DNA from 4 places in the Neobacillus sp. 19 genome. Region 4 is predicted to be linked to each of the others. Evidence: riboswitches for the same ligand, from Rfam matches in the RefSeq annotation. Region 4 holds a riboswitch; each other region holds the start of a gene.
The links. A riboswitch is a leader RNA that binds a small molecule or an ion and turns the genes downstream of it on or off. The one in region 4 is predicted to bind S-adenosylmethionine.

Region 1 (5,536 bases), on a different contig from region 4:
TTAAGTAAAAACCTGTTTGGCAGCCCATTGGACTTACATCTACCACATGAGCAGAATAATTACGAATATTTTCAGCCATTAAGTGTTCAAGCGAATGAACTGCCGGCATTTCCATATGCTCTTTGTTTGGCTGCTTAAAACGAAGGTCGTATTTGTGAATGACATCCCCGTTTTGTCCATTTTTAACCCCTGCTAAGCGTACAAACGGTGCTTTTACTTTTGTATGATCTAAATTAAAACTTTCCACGTTCAATTGCTTTACCATAAGATAACACTCCTATACTTTTACATTATTAAATTTGGTTTCAACCCCATCTTGAAAAATATACTCAAGAAGTCTTTTTTTCTAAGGAAGACACGTTATTTGTCCCAGCTGCATTCATTGGCTTGCGATATTTTGGATAACCGATAAGGATGGCAATCACGCCACAAATCCCTAGCAAGACTGGATAAAAGGAATAAGGCATAATGCTGACAGGTGAAATCGAAGCTAATCCCGCAGCAACAAGGAATTGACCGCCATAAGGAACAATCCCTTGCCAGCAGCTAGAAAAAATATCGAGCAAACTTGCCGATTTTCGCGGATCAATCTCATATTCATCTGCAATTTCTTTCGCTAATGGTCCTGCCATGACAATGGAAATCGTATTATTCGCAGTTGCAATGTCAGCTGCACTTACCAATCCGGCGATTCCAAACTCTGCTCCTTTTTTCGATTTAATCCTGCTTGAAATAAAATGCAGGAGGTAATCAATTCCCCCATTATGTTTAATGATTTCAACAACCCCGCCGATCATTAAAGCAACGATCGCTAAGTCTTCCATACTAATCACACCTTGTGCCACGGCCTGTAAAAATTCAGTAAAGCTGTATGACCCGTATGCGATTCCAATAATTCCGGCAAATATCGTTCCACCTATTAACACGATTAAAACATTTACTCCCAATAGTGCTGTCACTAAAACAGCGAGATATGGAAGAACTTTAATCATTTCATATGGGTGATCGCCGCCAACGCTTGCCTGATTGCCTGCAGTGATGACGCCAAGAATAATTGCGGTTAGAATCGCCCCTGGCAACACAATGAAAAAGTTAGTTTTAAATTTATCTTTCATATTCGTATTCTGCGTTCTTACAGCTGCGATGGTCGTATCCGAAATCATCGAGAGGTTATCGCCAAACATCGCACCGCCAATCACAGTCGCCATGGCTAATGCCATCGGAATGCCCGTTTGTTCAGCAATCCCAATCCCAATGGGCGCCAATGCAACAACGGTTCCCATTGATGTTCCCATGGAGGTTGAAATGAAACAGCCAATAATGAAAAGCCCGACCATTAACAAATTCTCTGGTAATAGTGACAATCCAAGATTAACCGTGGATTCAACTGCTCCCATTCCTTTTGCCACTCCAGCGAATGCACCTGCTAAAATAAAGATGATACACATTAGTATAATATTGGGGTGCCCGGCACCTTTACAAAAAATATCAATCTTTTTAGTCAGACTTTCCTTTCTGTTCATCATTAGAGCGATGGCTCCCGCAATAATAATCGCCACACTCAATGGCATTTTGGAAAAATCCTTTGTGATGATTCCTGTGCCAATAAAAAGCAGTACAAAAATCAACAATGGTAATAGGGCAAGGAGACTTCCTTGCTTCTCTTTTTTAGTAGACATGTATTCCTCCACCCCTTTTAGTAGTTATATCAGCGAATTTATGTGATTTATCGGCGAATATTTAATTTTATCGGCGAATTTAGACGTTTTATCAGCGAATCGATAATCGCTGCACTCTCTTAAAAATATGTATCAGTTCATCGTCATGCCGCCCGTTACGTTGATGCCTTGACCTGTCATATAATCTGAGTATTTGGATGCTAAAAAGACGACCACATTGGCAATATCTTGCGGGGTTGCGGTTCTGCCCAGTGGAACCTGGGAAAAATCCTCCTCTTTAATGGCATCTGCATCTACTCCTCTTAATTCACCGCCAATGACTCTTTCATTTCTTTTCATATCCGTCTCAACAATCCCGGGACAAACAGCATTGACATTGATTTGATCTTTCGCTAATTCGATTGCCATTACTTTAGTAAACCCTAGAACAGCATGTTTGGAGGCAACATAACTTCCCATCAGGCGATAGCCATTTTTCCCTGCTTGAGAAGAAATATTAATGATTTTCCCGCCTTGTCCTTGTTTTTTTAAAAAACGTGCCACTGCTTGACTGCATAGGTAGACCCCTTTGGCATTCACGTCCATTACGCGATCCCAATCAGTTTCTTTAATGTCAACGGCGTAATCCATTGAGGAAATTCCGGCATTGTTAACCAAAATATCTAATCGGCCAAAGTACTCAATCACCTTAAGAACCATTTCATCGACTTGTTCGCTTTTTGAAACATCTGTCTGAAGATACAATATCCGATCATTCGAGTGTTCAGAACTAACTTCCCTGTCAATGACAGCTACTTTCGCCTCGCATTCTAAAAGTCCCTCCACAATCGCTTTGCCAATTCCCTGCGCCCCTCCGGTTACAATGGCTACTTTTCCTGATAAATCCATACAATACATCGTTGTAACTCCTCCTTAATCATTTAGTAATCCCATACACTTAGTTGGATTAATTGTTGCAGTAAAAAATACAACTGATCCTAATTGCCGCTTAATGATCAACGATAAAAAACCTCTTCTACTAATAAGAAGAGGTTTTGGCATCACAGGGCTAATTGCTCTTCTTATCTTCAAGCCGTACGCTTCTGGAATTAGCACAGTACAAATGTCTGCTGCTGAGGTATCAAAGGGCCAGTCCCTCCACCTCTCTGGATAAGAAATTAACTATTAAGTTTAAAAACTATTCTTACTCTACAGCTATAATTTGCCAATGTCAAGGTTTGTTTGTGAAATATTTAGAATAGTTGTTATAACGAACCTCTAATAAAAATAGATTGACTTATAATCCCCGTTTCGAATAATATATTCCTATAATCACTTAACTGCATAAAAGCATAAAAGCGTTGAACTATTAAAGTAGCTGATACCATTTTGAAATCAGAAACCTGTTGGTGGCTGCAAAACAGGCAAAGGGTATGGTGAATTACAGATAGGGAGCTGATTTCCGGTTTCGGCCGTTATCTAATCAAGCGAGCAGAATATGAATCTGCTAACTAGGGTGGTACCGCGGAGAGTCTCCGTCCCTTTTTTGGGATGGGGGCTTTTTTTATTTCAAAAATATAATTAAAGGAGAAGGTGTAAATGAAAAAGGAACTTTCAATTGGGATGTCGCTTATCCCTATCATTGCATTGATTGGCGCTGCTGCCTTATCGATTTTTATTTGGAAAGCGGGAATGCATATTCCGTTAATGATCGGTGTTATTGCCGCCGCAGTTGTTTCCATTGCTGCCGGCTGGAGCTGGGATGAAGTCCAAGAGATGATGGTGAAGGGCGTGGCGCGTGCCTTACCCGCCGTTTTTATCTTACTGATTATCGGAATCATTGTCGGAACATGGATTGCGAGCGGGGTGATCCCGACCATGATTTACTATGGACTTTCTATTATTGAACCATCCCTGTTTGTGCCGATTGTGGCACTCGTAACCGGCATTATCTCTATCACATTAGGAAGCTCGTTTACTTCGATTGCGACCATTGGACTTGCTTTTATGGCGATCGGTGAAGGACTTGGCTTTTCTCCGGGGCTTGTTGCAGGAGCGGTGATTTCTGGAGCCTATTTTGGGGATAAATTGTCACCACTATCTGACACTACCAACATTGCACCAGCGATGGCCGAAACCGATTTATTCAGCCATGTGAAGCACATGCTTTGGGATACGATCCCGGCATTTGTTATTTCAATTATTTTATATTGGTTCGTCAGCCAGACCACTGCAACGAATGGCGGCGCCGATACGAATGTGATCGATACGATGAAAACAGGTTTAGACGATGTTTTCGTCATCCATCAGTTATTATTATTGATGCCTGTATTAACGATTATTTTAATGATTAAACGCACACCGGCCATCCCTGCCTTAATGGGAGTCAGTATTTTAGGCGGCTTACTAGCCATTTTTGTCCAGGGAGCAGCCGTAACTTCCATTATTCAAGTCATGACAAACGGATTCCACGTAGAGTCTGGCGTTAAAGCGTTAGATTCCCTGTTAAATCGCGGCGGACTTATGTCCATGCTCGGGACGATTGGATTGTTAATCCTTGCAACTGCTCTTGGGGGCATTCTAGAGGAGACTGGCTCCTTCGAAGTGTTAACGAAAAAGATGATGTCCAAAGTTCATTCGGCTGGAACCTTAATCAGCTCCACTATCCTTTCTACCTTTGTTGTAGCATTTGCCAGCGGGGCGCAATTTTTAGCGATAATTTTACCTGCAAGAACGTTTGTGAAAAACTATAAGGAGATGGGTATTGATACGAAAAACCTTTCTCGATGTGTGGAAGCAGCTGGTACCGTTGGAATTAACCTCGTCCCGTGGGGCGTACCTGCCGTATTTGCTGCAGGAATCCTCGGTGTCAGCCCTGGTGAATTTATTCCATTTGCTTTCTTTGCCTTCCTTGTCCCGCTCATGAATATATTATTCGGTTTTACCGGCTGGACGATTACAAAAAAGAACTATAGTCATGAAACCAATAATAAGGATGACAAAGGAAGTGTTGCAATATGAGTGAGGTCATTTTAAGTGTATTAGGAACGGCTCAAGATGCCGGCCTGCCCCACCCAAATTGTTTTTGTAAAAATTGTACACAGGCCATTAGCAATCCGCAGTTTAGGCGCCTCGCCGCGTCATTGGCAATTATCGAGCCAGACGCAGAGACGTGGCATTTGATTGATGCAACACCTGATTTGAAAGAACAATTGGCTAGGCTGCAAATGAAGTACAACCTGCAAGGGAAGCTGATGGATGGCATCTTTTTAACACATGCCCATTTGGGTCATTACCCCGGCTTACTATTTTTAGGCCGGGAAGCCATCGGTGCTAGCGGAATACCGGTGCTGGCGGGCACAAAAATGAAACATTTATTAGAAGAACAAGCTCCATGGAGCCAATTAACCAAGCTGGGGAATATCACCGTTCAAGAAATCCAGGACGGGCAGGACATTCAGGTTTCTCCCCTTGTCACGGTTACACCTGTTGATGTGCCGCATCGAAATGAATTTTCCGAAACATTTGCTTTTTGGATTAAGGGTCCGAATAAAAAGGTCCTCTATGTTCCGGATATTGATCGCTGGCACGAATGGAAACACGACATTCATGCCGTATGTGAGGAAGCGGACATCTGTTTGCTTGATGGGACCTTCCATTCATCGAAAGACCTTGAGCATATTGGCCGAGATTATCGCGAAATCCCTCACCCGCTCATGGTCGAAACAATGGAACAGCTGCAAGAATTAGCGGAAAAAACCGAGATATATTTCACCCATTTAAATCATTCCAATCCGGCGATTGATTCGGAGCAGTCCATTCGTCAAGAGATTAAAGCAAAAGGATTTCATATTGCAGAGGAGGAAATGGAATTTAGG
Region 2 (5,536 bases), on a different contig from region 4:
CCATCCATTTTTTATTTTTCAAAAAATAGGAGGCAGCAACAGCGATGACAAATGCAACAAACGGTGTTAATAGCCAAAATAGCATGATCCAGACCAGCTTACCGACAAATACCGACTGGTATACTATCCCGGCACCGACAACGGAACCCACTGCCACCTCACTCGTTGAAAGCGGAATCCCAAAGATGTTAGCCAAAAACAAGGATAGCGCAGCCGATGCTAAGACAATGAGTGCAACCGGGACGGTAAAGGTGTGACTCGGGACAATCCCGCTGCCGATGGTTTTCACCACTTCACCGCCGCCAAGCCAGGCGCCAAGAAATACGGCGATGCTGCATAATAGCAAGGCCAGACGTTTTTTCACAACACCTGATCCGTAGGCGATTCCCATCGAGGCCGCCGCACCACTTGCACCAATATTTATCGCAAAAAAGAATCCAATTGTTATCGCAATGATTGTGAGCAAAAGAAATGCCTCCTTTATCCCACTAGTGGGGACATGTGACCGTTTGATTACTATTGCGGGGCCGCCTTAGCGAGTGTGCAGCCCACACTCCGTCTTGCCGCTTCCCGCCCAGCGGCCCGCACGCGAGTCGCCATCCGCCGCTGCCGGCTGGGTACATGGAAAACAGCCGATGCTCGGGTATTGATGGTCGTGCAGTGTGTTGTATGGGAGATCTTTATCCTTGATGTAGCCCCAAACATCATCCCAAGTCCAATGAATCAATGGACAGATTTTGATATTCTCGAATTTTTCATCCTTATTAAGGAATTGGGTATTCGCCCTTGTCGGTGATTGTTCCCTGCGCAATCCAGAAATCCATGCTTGTTTAGCGGTCAGGGTCTCCCTAAGAGGAATGACCTTGCGGATTTGGCAGCATTGGTTCGGATCCCGTTTCCATAATGCCGATCCGTGTTGTGCCGCTTGTTCATCCAGACTAAGTTTTGGCTGTTTGCGTTCAATCCGCAGATTGGAAAAACGAGCTTCAATTTTGTCGATGACCTCATACGTCTCGGGAAAATGTAACCCTGTATCTAGAAATACGATATGGGCATCTGGCTTGATCTGCTGGATTAGATCAATTAATACAATCGCTTCAGCCCCGAAACTTGATGCGTAAACAATCTCTTCGTCGGTATATGAACCATAAGCCCATTCCAAAACGGACCTCGCACCTTTTGTTTCGTCCTCTACCAGGAATTCTTCTGATATCTGTTTCCAATTTTGGTACGTTATTGCAGTTGTCATCCCTAATGGCCTCCTCTTTTAATAAATATGAAAGTATGAATCTTCAACTTTGAGAATTGGCCAGCTCCAGCGCCCTAGCGGCTAGTGTCCTTCCACTTTTCTTTCAACAAAAAAAGGCAGTCTTCCACTTCGTAAAAAAGTGAAGACCGCCTCTAGTTTGTCTAGTCAGCGTTTTTTATTTGGTTGAAGACGAACCTTTTCATTTTTCTCCAGTTGCACTATCTTGCCATCCTGGACCACAAGCGTGATGGATCCAAATTTTAATGTCTCCAGCATTTTTTCTAGATGTGCAATGAGTTCTGCCTTTTCTTCAGTGTTCAGTTAGATTCGCCTCCTTTTAGAAATTTCTCTCCTATCGAGAAAGGCGTCATATCCTAAAACACCTTATCTCTCAAAATGAACGTCATTTTGCTGGAGTTAGCACCTTGCATTGCAGGTTGCCGGGCTTCATCGGACCAGTCCCTTAGCCACTCTTGATAAGAATTTAGTATTTGATGGAATTAATCCTACCATACCAATAGGTTTTGTGTAAATAATAAAATGCAAAATTTAAAAAATTAATATTTGCACCCATTAAAAGCGGGACTTTGTATGTCAAAATTACCTCCCTCCGCATATATTTCTAGGAAAAATAGCACAGAAAAAAAGCAGCCTAGTGACTGCTCTTCTCCTAACATCTTCAATTTTAAGTAATGATGGTTCCTTTAAGTATGTTTATTTAAGTATGTTTATTTTTTTGACTCAATTTATTTAGAAAGGAATCTTAATTGGGATCGGCAGTGACCAATTGTTTGTCAAGGTCCTTATACTCTTCTTCTAAATCGCTTAAAGTCCATTCATAAAGGTGCTTGTTATTGATTTTATAAATGCCTAATTTAATGAGTTCATCAATTAGAAGATGTCTTTTTAGCTGAACTTCATTCTGCGGTGATTGATTCATCATGATAACCCCTCCACTCTTTAGACTTAAAGGCATTATAAAACAGGGTATACCCTATTATTTGTCGAAATATCATTTAATTACATTTATTTAATGGAATTGTTATCATTTTTTAATGAACGTTAAACAGACATACCTTTTTTCCTGAAAAAATTTATAAAAACATGAAGCCAATTTTCCTTAGTTGCATTTACTGTAATGTGAAGGAGATGATGACGATGACAGAATTAAATTTTCATCAAATTGCCCATGAGTTGTTAAAGAAAGAGGTAGAAATTGTTACGCTCCAAGGTACATTTACCGGCAGGCTGCTTGAAGTTGGCAGAGATGTTCTGGTTTTGGAAAGCAGAGGCAGAATGCGCCAAAGGCTTTTGGCTGTAAGAATTGATGTGATTGTGGCGATTTTCCGCGTAGAACAGATGCCAAGGGGTCCATTTGGATTTACTCCTGAGGAATTTGACCAGGAACATGATCAGCATGAAAGCAGCGATCATTAAGCAGAAAATGCAATGAATATCCTATGAATTTGATCTTTCAATAAAGAGCAGTCATTTTCTTGGCTGCTCTTTTTGTGTTTAAATCCTTCTATTTATGCCTGTCCACATGGTAAAATAATGGAATGAAATCGCGTCACGCGTTTAAAAACTTTTATAGACAGAAGGGTTTTACTTGATAAATTTATCGATGAAACGTGACAGTAAAGGGCTTCGCTTTACCATAACGGCATTGACCGCCCTTATTGGCGGGCTTATATTCTCAGTACTTCATACACCGATACCATGGCTGCTCGGGCCGATGACAGCCGTGTTAATTGGAGCCAGATTTAGCAAAATTCAATATTATTGGCCAGTTTCCATCCGCGATACTGGATTAATCATTGTTGGCTATTCAATTGGTTTGTCCTTTACGAAAGAGGCGCTGCAGCAAATTATTGAGAAGCTGCCATCTATGCTAATCATGACAGTGTTACTCGTTTGTTTTTGTGCCGGCATTGCCTTTGTGGTTTCGAAACTTACTGGAGTGGATTATCCAACAGTGCTTACCGGCAGTATCCCCGGCGGGCTTTCGCAAATGATTATATTTGCAGAAGAAATGAAAGGAATCGACATTACCACAGTGACCTTTTTGCAAGTGGCCCGATTGATGATGATTATTTTCTTCGTTCCGTTTCTCGTTTTCGGACCGTTGTTTAACCATTCACCTATTCAAAATGCTTCAAATCTGGCTGACAAGGCGGCGCAATACTATGCTCCACTTTTTCCAAATATCCTATTGTTTGCATTCATTTGTGTATTTTGCGCATTTCTTGCCAAAAAATTAAGATTACCAACTCCGTTTATGTTAGGTCCAATCGCTGGAACGGCGATCGCTGTTATTTTCGGGCTTTATGGTCCGGCCCTATCACAGCCTATCTTAGACGTTTCTCAATTCATGATTGGCGGTTACATCGGGTTATTATTGAAGCCGGAAAAACTGGAAAACAAGGCCAAAATCATTTCCCTTGCGCTACTGAGCGGTTTGTTCATGATCGCAGGTTCTGTCGGTTTAGGATTGATGCTTGTTCGTTTTTATCCCATGACACCCTCCACTAGTTTATTAAGCCTGGCGCCTGGCGGAATGGATCAGATGGCGATCCTTGCCCACGAAGTCCACGCCGATTTATCGATGGTGACTGGGTTCCAAATATTCCGGCTCTTCTTTATCTATTTTGCCGTCCCTCCATTGCTGCGGTTGTTTTTTAAGATTGGCAAAAACAAAACGAGGAAGGCAGCTTGAGACTGCCTTCCTCGTTTTGTGATTTAGATTTTGGGATGAAGTATTTCATCGATGATTCCGTATGATTTTGCTTCCTCCGCACTCATAAAGAAGTCCCGCTCGGTATCATTTGCTACCTTTTCCACCGGCTGTCCGGTCCGTTCGGAAATGATTTGATTAATGTGTTCTTTTAACTTTAAAATCCGCCGTGCGGAAATTTCAATCTCCGTTGCCTGCCCTCTTGCACCGCCCAATGGCTGATGAATCATAATTTCGCTATTTGGCAGGGCATACCGTTTTCCCTTTGTCCCCGCAAGCAGTAACATCGCTCCGAAAGATGCCGCCATGCCAGTGCAGATCGTCCGGATATCGGGCTTAATGTATTGCATCGTATCGTAAATGGCGAAGCCCGCTGAAGTGGAGCCGCCGGGGCTATTTATATAGAGTGAGATTTCTTTATCCGGTGCATCTGCTGCTAAAAATAATAATTGAGCGACCACACTATTCGCCGTATGGTCATTTATTTCATCACCAATGATTATAATTCGGTCCTTTAGGAGCCGAGAGTAAATATCATAGGAACGTTCCCCGCGGTTAGATTGTTCAATCACATATGGAATGGTACTCATTTCATATCCTCCTTAAAGCCATTAATTGGCTATGCTGCCATACAGAGAGTGCTTGAAGGAGAAGTTGATTGAATTCGCTGTAATTTCCTTGAAAGCGACTTTGGAACGCCAACCATATTTGATATTGTTGGTATGGATTCAATCAGAACGGCTGGGTCTTGATTTTTCAACGATTCATAAAAAATATCCGCTAGCCGTTCTTTTTCTTTCCTCATCCCAAAATGATTCGACTGAATAGGTTTGATCCTCTTTATCCATGCGCTTTTTTACCCGGTGCAGACTGGCTTTTATCGCCGTTTCTGTCGTGTGTAACAAATCTGCTATTTCCTTTACTTGATACTGAAAGGCTTCTTTTAACATGAAAATCACGGCTTGTTTTGGGGTACATTCTTTCAGCAGCTGGTCAACGGCATGGGTCATATCATCAAGTTGATTGGTTACCTCATGAATGGGGTGCACAACATCCGATGCAATGGTCTCCTTTTTTCTTTTTCGCAAAAGATCAATCCATTGATGATACGCAATTTTATTTAACAACGCCATACTCATCTGCTGCTGATGATATTTTAAGGCTTTTAAAAAGGTATCCTGGGCGATATCGTCTCCATCCCAAGTGTTTTGCGTGAGAAAACGGCAATATCGTTGAAGTTTTGGATAAAATTCGAGCCAGAGCTGATCATCTTGTTGTAAACTTTTAGCGCTATCTGTGCTTAGCTTATGTGACACATGTTTTCACTCCTTTTGCACTCTCTAGCCTTTAAACGGTTCATGAGGGATAAAAAGATACGGGGTACAAAATTTTTTAAATAGTATATGTTTATTCACATAAAACGACGGATAGAAATTTGCTTATCTTTATTATTATCATAAAGCTTTTCAACCATTTCTTCCCTGTACAGCCTCCTCAAGGCTAATTTTCCTTTTTTTGATTGTGATGGTAAAGAATAAAATATTAATGGTCAT
Region 3 (5,536 bases), on a different contig from region 4:
TTTCTTCAATTTCCTCCGCAACATTGGTAAACTTCTTAAAGTTCTCGCGGAATTTCCCGGCAAGTTCTTTAGCTTTTGCCTCATATGCAGCACGGTCAGCCCATGTTTTATTCGGCTGCAACACTTCATCTGGGACACCGGCAATGTGAAGCGGAATATTTAAACCGAAAATTTCATCTTTAACGGTTTCAACATGATTCAATTCGCCTTCCAAAGCGGCCTGAACCATTGCTCTTGTGTAGGAAAGCTTCGATTCGGCTGCCGACTCCATACTCGCCGCCGGTCCAGCCTGTATTGACTAGAAAGACATTTGCGCTATGTTCAAGAATTTTTTCACCGAGCATTTCTGCATAACGTGTAGCCGGAAGCGGCAGGAATGGCGCACCGAAGCAGGTAGAGAAGGTGGCTTCAGGTGACGTGACTCCTCGCTCTGTTCCGGCAAGCTTTGACGTATATCCGCTTAAGAAATGATACATTGCTTGTTCTTTTGTTAATTTTGCAATTGGCGGCAATACCCCGAATGCATCTGCTGTTAAAAAGACGATTGTATTTGGATGACCGGCAATGCTAGGCTGAACAATATTATCGATGGCTTGGATTGGGTAGGCTGCCCGTGTATTTTCGGTTAATGTTCCATCATCATAATCAGGGATTCTTGATTCTTGATTCATGACAACGTTTTCAAGAACTGTACCAAATCGAATGGCGTCAAATATTTGCGGCTCTTTTTCCCGCGAAAGATTTATACATTTGGCATAGCAGCCGCCCTCCACATTAAAGACACCGTTGGAAGACCAGCCATGCTCATCATCGCCAATCAGTTTGCGATTAGGGTCAGCCGATAAGGTGGTTTTTCCTGTTCCGGATAAACCGAAGAATAAGGCTACATCCCCTTCCTGACCAACATTTGCCGAACAATGCATTGAAAAAATATTATTTTCAGGCAGCAAATAATTCATGACCGAAAAAATAGACTTTTTCATTTCCCCGGCATATTCTGTGCCCCCAATTAAGACAACTCTTTGTTCAAAGGATATAATAATAAAGGTTTCTGAGTTTGTACCATCAACAACTGGATTCGCTTTAAAATTTGGTGCAGAAATAACTGTGAAACCGGCATCATGTTCCAATAATTCATCTTCAGAGGGACGAATGAATAACTGATGCGCGAATAAATTATGCCATGCATATTCATTTATAACTTGAATAGGTAAGCGGGATCTTTTATCCGCACCGGCAAAGCCTTTAAATACAAAAATTTCATCTTGCTGTTTTAAGTACTCAAGTACCTTCTGATACAGGTTTGTGAATACCTTTTCAGAAATAGGCTGATTTGTTGGTCCCCATTCGATTTTATCCTTCGAAGACTCTTCCAAAACAATAAATTTATCCTTCGGTGACCGCCCAGTGTATTTGCCTGTAGAGACTCGAACAGCTCCAGTTGAGGTTAAAGTCCCTTCATTACGAGTAAGGATTTTTTCAACTAATTGAGGAACGGACAATTGAATTTGGGCATGACTTTCTTGTAACAATTGTTTTAATTCATTTGGAATATGAACAGAATTCATTCACTGAAACCTTCCTTTATCCTTATTTTTAGAATGATTATGGTAAATAGTATAACACATTAACTCCAATAATCTATGCTATTTAATAAAAAATCCGCATAAAATACTTTATTCATAGAATCATAAAAAAGTCATGAACACAATATATAGGAAGAAAAGAAAATAGCAGAAAAGTTTTCAATAAACCCATTGACATCGTTTGACAGAGTAGGTTATGATTTACCCTTGAACGGATACTCTCTTATCCCGAGCTGGTGGAGGGACAGGCCCAATGAAACCCAGCAACCTGCAAACGAATATAGATGTGATCAAAGAATTCTCTTATCAGTCTAATTTTCGGGCAAAGGTGCTAAACCTGAAGCAAGGCTTGACCTTGAACGATAAGAGTGAAAGGCACGCAAAACTTTTGCTATCAACCTTTCCTCACGATGGAAAGGTTTTTTATTTGCAGATTTTTTACGTGCTCCATTATCGCTGCTTTTTATTCCATCGTTAGAATTTCTATGGGGCTGCGTCCAATCTGTTGTTTTATAATAAAAACCCCATGTTTATTTCATACTACTAAGGGAATGAGTTCCGTATCAACCCGAGGTTAAACGGCAAGATATGCTTTTATCCCACACAGCTAACCTCACTTTATTTCAATACTAAGGAGGAATTCAGATGTCAACAAAACGTCGATTGTTCACTTCTGAATCAGTAACTGAAGGTCATCCTGATAAGATTTGTGACCAAATTTCTGATTCCATTTTAGATGCTATTTTAGCAAAGGATGCCAATGCCCGTGTTGCCGCTGAAACATCAGTAACAACCGGATTGGTTCTAGTTGCAGGTGAAATTACTACTTCTACTTACGTGGATATTCCAAAGATTGTTCGTGAAACGGTTAAAGGTATTGGTTATGATCGTGCTAAATATGGTTTTGATTCTGAAACTTGTGCTGTTTTAACATCGATTGGTGAACAGAGCCCTGATATTGCGATGGGTGTCGATCAGGCACTTGAAGCACGTGAAGGTCAAATGTCCGATGAAGAAATCGAAGCAATTGGAGCAGGAGACCAAGGGTTAATGTTTGGTTTTGCTTGTAATGAAACAAAAGAACTAATGCCTCTTCCAATATCACTTGCACACAAGCTTGCTCGCAAATTAACAGAAGTACGTAAAGATAAAGTTCTTGAATACCTTCGTCCAGATGGAAAAACGCAAGTAACTGTTGAGTATGATGAAAATGACAAGCCTGTTCGCATTGATACGATTGTTATATCAACTCAGCATAATCCAGAGGTAACGTTAGAACAAATTCAACGTAATCTGAAGGAATATGTGATCAATCCAGTTGTTCCACAAGAACTAATTGATGAAAATACAAAATACTTCATAAATCCAACAGGCCGTTTTGTAATTGGCGGACCACAAGGGGATGCCGGTTTAACTGGACGTAAAATCATCGTTGATACGTACGGCGGCTATGCTCGTCATGGCGGCGGTGCTTTCTCCGGTAAGGATCCTACTAAAGTGGACCGTTCAGCGGCCTATGCAGCTCGTTATGTAGCCAAAAATATCGTGGCGGCAGGACTTGCTGAAAAATGTGAAGTACAGCTTGCATATGCAATCGGTGTAGCAAGACCTGTTTCTATTTCTGTCGACACATTTGGTACAGGTAAAGTAAGCGAAGAAATATTAGTTGATCTTGTAAGCAACAACTTTGACCTTCGCCCAGCAGGAATCATTAAGATGCTCGACCTTCGCCGCCCAATCTACAAGCAAACAGCCGCATACGGCCACTTTGGACGTACAGATGTTGACCTTTCTTGGGAGCGCACGGATAAAGCAGATGCTTTACGCAGCCAAGCAAATATCTAATTAGAAAAGCAAAGTATCCTAGATGCTTGAGCATGAAAAAATAGAGGTGGGAGTTGCATTTTATATGTAACTCCCATTTTTATTTTTCGTCTATATTCTGTATAGTAATCCTGACGTATAGAATAAAATGTTTAGGTAGGACAAAAGAAGTGAAAAATGAAGATAGACTAAATTTCCTAATGTTCACAGTGCCTTTTTTTAAAAAAAAGTGGTAGTATTAGAGAGGTTTTATTTTTAAATGGAGTAGGTGAGGTACATAATGTGTGGTTTTATCGGTTGTGTACACGACAAAACACAAAACTATACTGAAGAACAAAAACAACAATTTAAAAATATGAATGATATCATTACGCATCGCGGGCCGGATGATGACGGTTTTTATTATGATGACCACATCCAATTTGGGTTCCGCCGCTTGAGTATTATTGATATTGAAAGCGGACACCAGCCGCTTACGTACGAGAATGAGCGCTATTGGATTATTTTTAATGGTGAGATTTATAACTATGTAGAGCTTCGTGAAGAACTTCTTAAAGAGGGCTTATCTTTTGCTACGAGCTCCGATACAGAAGTCATCATCGCTCTTTATAGCCATTTAAAGGAAAAAGCGGTAGAAAAACTGCGTGGGATGTTTGCTTTTGTCATTTGGGATAAACAAGAACAGACGCTTTACGGGGCACGTGATCCCTTTGGTATCAAACCATTCTTCTTTTTGGAAGATGAAGAAAGAACATTCTTTGCATCTGAGAAAAAAAGTATTCTGCTTGCGTTAGAAAATGATGTGCTCAATTATGATTCGTTGCAGCATTATTTGACCTATCAATTCGTTCCTGAGCCATATACATTGTCAGAGGGAATTCAAAAGCTAGAGCCTGGTCATTATTTTACAAAAAAAATTGGCTCCTCTATGGAAATCAACAGGTATTGGAAGGCACAATTTAAGCCGGTACTGAAATCTGAGGATGATTATATTAAAGAAATTCGTGAGATTCTATTTGATTCAGTTGAAAAGCATATGCGCAGCGATGTTCCGGTTGGATCGTTCCTTTCTGGAGGAATTGACTCTTCGATTATTGCGTCTATTGCCAAACAATTTCACCCGGCAATTAAAACGTTCTCTGTCGGCTTTGAGCATAATGGCTTTAGTGAAATCGATGTCGCTAAAGAAACGGCTGAAAAACTTGGATTGGAAAATATCAGCTATGTCATCACACCAGAAGAATACATGAACGAGGTTCCAAAAATCATGTGGCATATGGATGACCCGCTTGCCGACCCTGCTTGCGTGCCGCTTTATTTCGTTGCCCGCGAAGCCCGTAAACATGTAACCGTCGTTCTATCGGGAGAAGGGGCCGATGAGCTATTCGGTGGCTATAATATTTATCGTGAACCGCAATCACTTGAGGTATTTAATAAAATCCCAAGAGTTGGGAAAGTGTTGTTAAAAGGGATTGCGAATATGATGCCTGAAGGAATGAAAGGCAAAAGTTTTATTGAACGCGGTGTCACTCCAATGGAAGAGCGTTATATCGGGAATGCGAAAATGTTCACCGAAGAAGAGAAGCGGGATCTATTAAATGTTTATCATGAAGGATTGAATTACTTAGACGTAACGAATCCGCTTTACCAGGAATCGAGAGGCTACGATCCTGTCGATCGGATGCAGTATATTGATATTCATACGTGGATGCGCGGGGATATCTTGCTTAAGGCCGATAGAGTAACTATGGCCCATTCGCTTGAACTAAGGGTGCCATTTCTAGACAAGGCCGTATTTGAGGTCGCATCAAAAATTCCGACTAGCTTGAAGACAACGAATGGAACCACCAAGTATATTTTGCGAAAAGCCGCAGAAGGAATTGTGCCGGCACATGTGCTTGATCGGAAGAAGCTTGGTTTTCCAGTGCCAATTCGCCACTGGTTAAAAAATGAAATGAATGATTGGGCGAAAAAAATCATCCGCGAGAGCAATACGGATCATTTAATCAATAAAGCATACGTCTCTAGATTGCTTGAAGACCATTGCCAGGGAAAAGCTGATAACAGCCGGAAAATTTGGACGGTTCTCATGTTCATGGTTTGGCATCAAGTATATGTGGAGGATG
Region 4 (5,536 bases):
GAAGCCGGATAAAACACAGCTTGTCCCTCCATTATATCGGTCAATTGCTAGCTTGCTGGAATATGATATTCTCAATGGCTTTCTCGCACCCAATACGAGACTTCCCTCCTCAACGGGAATTAGCAGATTATCTCGATATTAACCTCAGCACTGTTACTAGGGCATTTAAAATATGCGAAGTGAAAGGGTTAATCTATGCTGTTACCGGAAGGGGAACCTTTGTTACTCCCAATATAAAAAATGCTATTTTCATGGCAGACAGTGAAGAGAATAAGAATTATATAGAGATGGGAATCATCAAGCCCCTTGACAGCTCAACCCCATTTGTCGCCAAAGCGATTAAAAGCATTGCCTCCAAAGATTATTTGGAAAATTTATTAGATTACAGACACCCGTTGGGAATGCCTTATCATCGAATGGCAGCTAAAAAGTGGATGCAATGTTTTAACATGGATGTACCTATTGAAAATATTGCGATCACTTCAGGAGGGCAAAATTCGTTTTCGCTGATTCTGATGGCCTTGTTTCATCCAGGAGATAAAATAGCGGTGGATATATATACGTATCCAAATTTTATTGAACTGGCAAAAATGTTGAATATCCAATTAATCCCTATAGAGGGGGATGAGTCAGGCATCAAGCCTGATAGATTAGATGCTGTCTGCAGAACAAATCCATTGCAGGGAATTTATTTGAGTCCTTCCTGCAATAATCCTACTGCTGTCACAATGAATATGAATCGCAGAAAGGAAATAGCAGAGATCATCAATAAACATGGGCTTATCTTAATAGAGGATGATGTATACTCTTTCCTGGCACCAAATGGCTATTTCCCAATTTCCCATTTTGTGCGGGACAGGTTTGTTTATATCCTTAGTATTGCTAAATCACTCAGCTCTGGTATTCGGGTTGCATTTATTGCTTATGCCAATCAGTTTGTTGAAAAAATTACGTATGGAATTTTCAATCTCAACGTAAAAACATCTGCATTAAATGCAGAAATTATAACAGAGTTAATTAATACAGGGGATGCAGAACAAATCATTAAGAAAAAGAGGGAAATGTCACAAGAACGGAACCGGATTTATGAGAAATATTTTCAAATCGATCATTCAAGCGAAAATCCTATTAGTTTTTTTCGCTGGTTACCATTGCATAAGGAATGGCAGCTCAACCAGTTTGAGCATATTGCTTTAACTCGGGGTATCCTTGTATATCATTCACATCGTTTCTTGGTCAAAAAAGCTGAATCTCCCCAATTCGTTCGTATTTCACTAACATCGCCTAAGGACTCCGATGAATTGGAGAAAGGCCTTAGCATCCTAAAAGATTTCTGCTAGAGAGATTGTATTTTGAATTGGTTACAGGTAAGGTAATCTTAATGTGCAAGACTTCACAACAAGATTAGAGGGTGGAAATTTGTATAAATTAGTGGCAATCGATGTAGATGGTACGCTGTTTAATGATCGGAAAGAAATCACGAAGGAAGTAAATGAGGCAATTCAAGCCGCAAAAGGAAACGGTGTAAAGATCGTTATTACTACCGGGAGGCCAATAGTCGGGGCTCAGCCTATTATTGAGGAATTGAAATTAACGGATGAAGATGAATATGTGATTACCTTTAATGGTGCACTTGTGCAAAATACCCATACGAATGAAGTTGTTTCTGAAATTTCCTTATCATATCAAGATTTAAAGGTGCTGTATGGATTGAGTTTACAGCTTGATTCACCGATGCATTTTTTTGATTCGAAAAATGTCTATACACCGAATAAAGACATTAGCCCTTACACTGTTCATGAATCTCATCTCAATCAAATTCCTCTTCATTATCGGACGATTGAGGAAATACCCGAAGATTTTTTGCTCCCAAAGGTTATGTTTATTGATGAACCAGAACGTTTAGATAAAATCATTGATGCTATACCAAATTCCTTCAAGGAAAACTATACGATGGTCAAAAGCACCCCTTTCTTTTTAGAAATCCTTCACCCAAGCGTCAGTAAAGGGAATGCAGTTAAACAACTTGCAGAGAAACTAGGCATTAAACGGGAAGAAGTGATTTGCATCGGTGATGGTGAAAATGATTTAAGTATGGTGGAATATGCAGGCTGCGGCGTAGCAATGGGGAATGCAGTTCCAAGTGTAAAAGCGGCTGCTGAGTTTGAAACATTTTCTAATAATGAAAACGGAGTAGCATATGCCATCGAAAAATTGATATTAAACAAATAATAGAAACTCATATAAGGAGTAATCAATCTGTTAAAGAATAAGCCGAAAATAGACAAGATTTTATTCATCTTTATATATTTCCGGCTTATTTACATGATAGGAATTATAACCTATCTGTTTTTAGTTATTTACCCCAAACACTCTCAGCAATCGTAATCGCGTGTCTGATCTTGTTCCATTGATCCTCTTCGGTTAAATTGTTTCCTTCCTCCGTACTGGCGAATCCGCATTGAGGGCTTAAGGCTAAGTTTCCTAAAGGAATAGATTGACTTGCTTCTTTAATTCTTTCTTTAATCGTTTCTGGATCTTCCAGTTCCGGGAATTTAGATGTGATTAACCCTAGTACAACTGTTTGATCGGCTCGATTAAAGCTTTTTAATGGTTCAAAATCGCCTGAACGCCCGTCATCATATTCCAGGAAGAGTCCATCAACATGTAAATTAGCAAAGATGGCATCAGATATCTGATCGTATCCGCCGCTTGTGATATAGGTTGAACGGAAGTTTCCACGGCAAATATGCATCGTGATGATCATGTCTTCCGGTTTCTTCGAAATGGCTTCATTTAAACAGCGGACTCTTGTATCGATGATATCCGTAACATCCATGTTGAATTTTTCAACGACAGCTTTGATTCGTTCTTCCGAAACAAAATCAATCCACGACGTATCATCGAGTTGTAAATAACGGCACCCTGCATTATAGAATGCTTGAATCGCTTTTTGGTACGCTGCTACTGTATCATGATAGAACTGCTCGCTGTTCCCTTGGTAATATTCATCACCTTGAATTCTTGTAAATAACATATTAGGGCTTGGAATCGAGAACTTAGCCACTTGACTGCCATCGCCATAGCGGTCGACTGCTTGTTTTAAGAATTTGAAGTGTTCTAACATATAATGATCATTGAAGTCTACTTTACCTGTCACTTTAATGGCCTTATTTTTTGTTTTGGCCCCTTGGAAGTTACTAATATATTCCGTTTCAAACTCTTCGACGCCTTCTAAGCCTGCTAGGAAATCCAAGTGCCACCATGCACGTCTAAACTCGCCATCTGTAATCGATTTAAGGCCAACTTCAATTTGTTTTTGGACAAGTTTCTCAATTTCTTGATCCTCTATCGCCTTTAGGGCATCTTTATCGATTTCCCCATTTGCATAAGCCTTTCTTGCTTCTCTGATTGGTTCTGTTCTTAGAAAACTGCCGACATGATCGGCTTTAAATGGAGCTTTCACAGCTGTTTTTGTCATGAAGAATTCCTTCTTTCGTAAAAAATAAAAAACCTCTTCTCATAAAATAAGAAGAGGAAATATTACCGGCATCGGTTCTCTTCTTATCTTTAAGCAAATCGCTTCTGGAATTGGCACAGTACTCACATAAGTCTGCTGCCGAGGTATCCAAGGGCCAGTCCCTCCACCTCTCTTGATAAGAATATTCTAAAATATTTAACTATAAGTTACCTTACACCTGTTCTGCTATTCTGTCAAATAGAATCAAATAGGTGACTGTCATGTAAGGGTTTTATCCATTTTCAATCTTATTTAAATCCTCACCATTGTACATTTCTAATTGGTGCCGCAGATCCGATATGTAACGCATCATTGCCATTCTCACCACAGATGGATAGTATCGATTGTTAAGCTCCTGTTCACATTCCTCTAAATCCATTTTTTTCACCGAGATAATTTTAGTTAACTCTTCCGTGCTCATAGATCATCCCCCTCATTCTCTTAAGCTATATTTATAGCTATAGGATGGCCATTTTTTTCATAGCTTATACAAAATTCAAACTCCGAATTTTTTTCGAAAAACAATGGTATATTTTACTAGTGCCAAGTAAAATGTACATATAGACCATACATTTTAGAAGGAGGGAATTGTAAATTGATCATTGTGACCACGGAAAATATAGCAAATTATAAAATTACTGAAATTAAGGGTCCGGTATTCGGGCTAACGGTTAGAGCACGCGGAATTGGAAAGGATATCGTCGCTTCCCTGAAGGGTCTTGTGGGCGGAGAAATCAATCAATATACAGAAATGCTCGAGGATGCCCGAAAGCAAGCAATGGATCGGATGGTGCGGAATGCTCAGGCGATGGGGGCAAACGCCATTATCATGATGCGTTTTGACTCTGGTGAAATCGGTCAAAATATGAGTGAAATTGTTGCTTATGGCACGGCTGTTACGGCAGAAAAGGAATAGCCATGAAGTGGATTTTTGGCTATTTCGGTATCCAAATTGCTCTCCTCCTTATATTAATCATCGGCTCTTGGTTTATCTGGGACCGCCGCTTTAAAAAAAGACATGGGCAGCAAGTGCCAGAAGGCTTCATTCGTACAAATGAAGTGTCAATTGATCCGACAACAAAGAAAAGATTAGTTGTTTATTTTAACCCGGATACGGGAGAGCGATTTTATAAGGAAGAATAAGAGAAGCCGGAAGAAAGATCACTTCGTACATTCACATCTTTTGCTTAGAATCGGATAAGTGACTATGTGGCCAAGGGGGAAAAGAATGTTAACAGAGGTTCAATTAAATGAAATAAAAACACTTCAGGAGATTTGCGAGCAAGAAGGTGGATTTCACCTGAAGCTGAATTTCGATATGCTGAAAAATCGGGCGGAACATAGTAAGGAAGATTTGTTCCATTATGAAGACAGCAAACTCGTGGGCTTTCTTGGAAGCTATTATTTTGGAAGTAAAGTAGAGCTTTGTGGAATGGTGCATCCGGATTACCGAAGAAGAGGCATTTTTTCTAAACTGCTGGAAGTGGGACTTAAGGAAGTGAACAGCCAAAATTTCAGGACGATTTTGTTAAATGCCCCAACAGATTCCCAAAGTGCAAAGGAATTTTTAAAAACATTACCTTGTTCATTTACCGTTGCGGAATATCAAATGAAGTGGCAGCAAACGGAATTGACGGAGGATCCGGCTGTTACCGTAAGACCGTCTGTTTCAAATGAAGATGCGGAAGCGGAAATTAAGCTCGATGTATTGGGTTTTGGGTTGTATGATAAGGAAGCACGGCAGATGCATCAGGAGATTGTGGAGAATAGCAGTGATCAAAGGTACATTATTGTAGCTAATGAAAAAACAGCTGGTAAAATCCGCATCTCTGAATCGAATGGTGAAGCATGGATTTATGGTTTCGCTATTTTTCCTGAACTTCGAGGGAAAGGAATCGGAAGAAAGGCATTATCCAAAGTGGTAAAAATGGAGGATCAAAAAGAATTGCCTATTTTTCTGGAGGTAGAGGCCAAAAATGCCCATGCCCTGGGACTCTATGAATCATGCGGATTTAA

Region 1: it holds a riboswitch for S-adenosylmethionine, as region 4 does, so the genes downstream of both, ACO1D1_RS10855 (SDR family NAD(P)-dependent oxidoreductase) here and ACO1D1_RS07365 (5-methyltetrahydropteroyltriglutamate--homocysteine S-methyltransferase) in region 4, are expected to answer to the same signal.
Region 2: it holds a riboswitch for S-adenosylmethionine, as region 4 does, so the genes downstream of both, ACO1D1_RS12670 (YezD family protein) here and ACO1D1_RS07365 (5-methyltetrahydropteroyltriglutamate--homocysteine S-methyltransferase) in region 4, are expected to answer to the same signal.
Region 3: it holds a riboswitch for S-adenosylmethionine, as region 4 does, so the genes downstream of both, metK (methionine adenosyltransferase) here and ACO1D1_RS07365 (5-methyltetrahydropteroyltriglutamate--homocysteine S-methyltransferase) in region 4, are expected to answer to the same signal.

What each region holds. Positions count from the first base shown of each region.
Region 1 covers NZ_JBMPZU010000033.1:31,100-36,635, reverse strand. Annotated here, with positions in the region: gene ACO1D1_RS10865 (S-ribosylhomocysteine lyase) at 1-265, opposite strand, end outside; gene ACO1D1_RS10860 (Na+/H+ antiporter NhaC family protein) at 330-1,679, opposite strand; gene ACO1D1_RS10855 (SDR family NAD(P)-dependent oxidoreductase) at 1,812-2,576, opposite strand; SAM riboswitch class I at 2,738-2,835, opposite strand; T-box leader at 3,011-3,204, shown strand; gene nhaC (Na+/H+ antiporter NhaC) at 3,258-4,679, shown strand; gene ACO1D1_RS10845 (MBL fold metallo-hydrolase) at 4,676-5,536, shown strand, end outside.
Region 2 covers NZ_JBMPZU010000036.1:17,860-23,395, forward strand. Annotated here, with positions in the region: gene ACO1D1_RS12660 (inorganic phosphate transporter) at 1-466, opposite strand, end outside; gene ACO1D1_RS12665 (phosphoadenylyl-sulfate reductase) at 533-1,249, opposite strand; gene ACO1D1_RS12670 (YezD family protein) at 1,415-1,543, opposite strand; SAM riboswitch class I at 1,631-1,732, opposite strand; gene ACO1D1_RS12675 (Fur-regulated basic protein FbpA) at 2,013-2,192, opposite strand; gene ACO1D1_RS12680 (hypothetical protein) at 2,408-2,686, shown strand; gene ACO1D1_RS12685 (AbrB family transcriptional regulator) at 2,859-3,965, shown strand; gene clpP (ATP-dependent Clp endopeptidase proteolytic subunit ClpP) at 3,989-4,573, opposite strand; gene ACO1D1_RS12695 (sigma factor-like helix-turn-helix DNA-binding protein) at 4,748-5,299, opposite strand; gene ACO1D1_RS12700 (YrzI family small protein) at 5,450-5,536, opposite strand.
Region 3 covers NZ_JBMPZU010000050.1:79,337-84,872, reverse strand. Annotated here, with positions in the region: partial or broken gene pckA (phosphoenolpyruvate carboxykinase (ATP)) at 1-1,568, opposite strand, end outside; SAM riboswitch class I at 1,807-1,955, shown strand; gene metK (methionine adenosyltransferase) at 2,232-3,431, shown strand; gene asnB (asparagine synthase (glutamine-hydrolyzing)) at 3,691-5,536, shown strand, end outside.
Region 4 covers NZ_JBMPZU010000029.1:155,233-160,768, reverse strand. Annotated here, with positions in the region: gene ACO1D1_RS07380 (hypothetical protein) at 1-142, shown strand, start outside; gene ACO1D1_RS07375 (PLP-dependent aminotransferase family protein) at 252-1,340, shown strand; gene yidA (sugar-phosphatase) at 1,420-2,232, shown strand; gene ACO1D1_RS07365 (5-methyltetrahydropteroyltriglutamate--homocysteine S-methyltransferase) at 2,357-3,481, opposite strand; SAM riboswitch class I at 3,562-3,663, opposite strand; gene ACO1D1_RS07360 (hypothetical protein) at 3,753-3,941, opposite strand; gene ACO1D1_RS07355 (YbjQ family protein) at 4,116-4,436, shown strand; gene ACO1D1_RS07350 (hypothetical protein) at 4,439-4,663, shown strand; gene ACO1D1_RS07345 (GNAT family N-acetyltransferase) at 4,749-5,536, shown strand, end outside.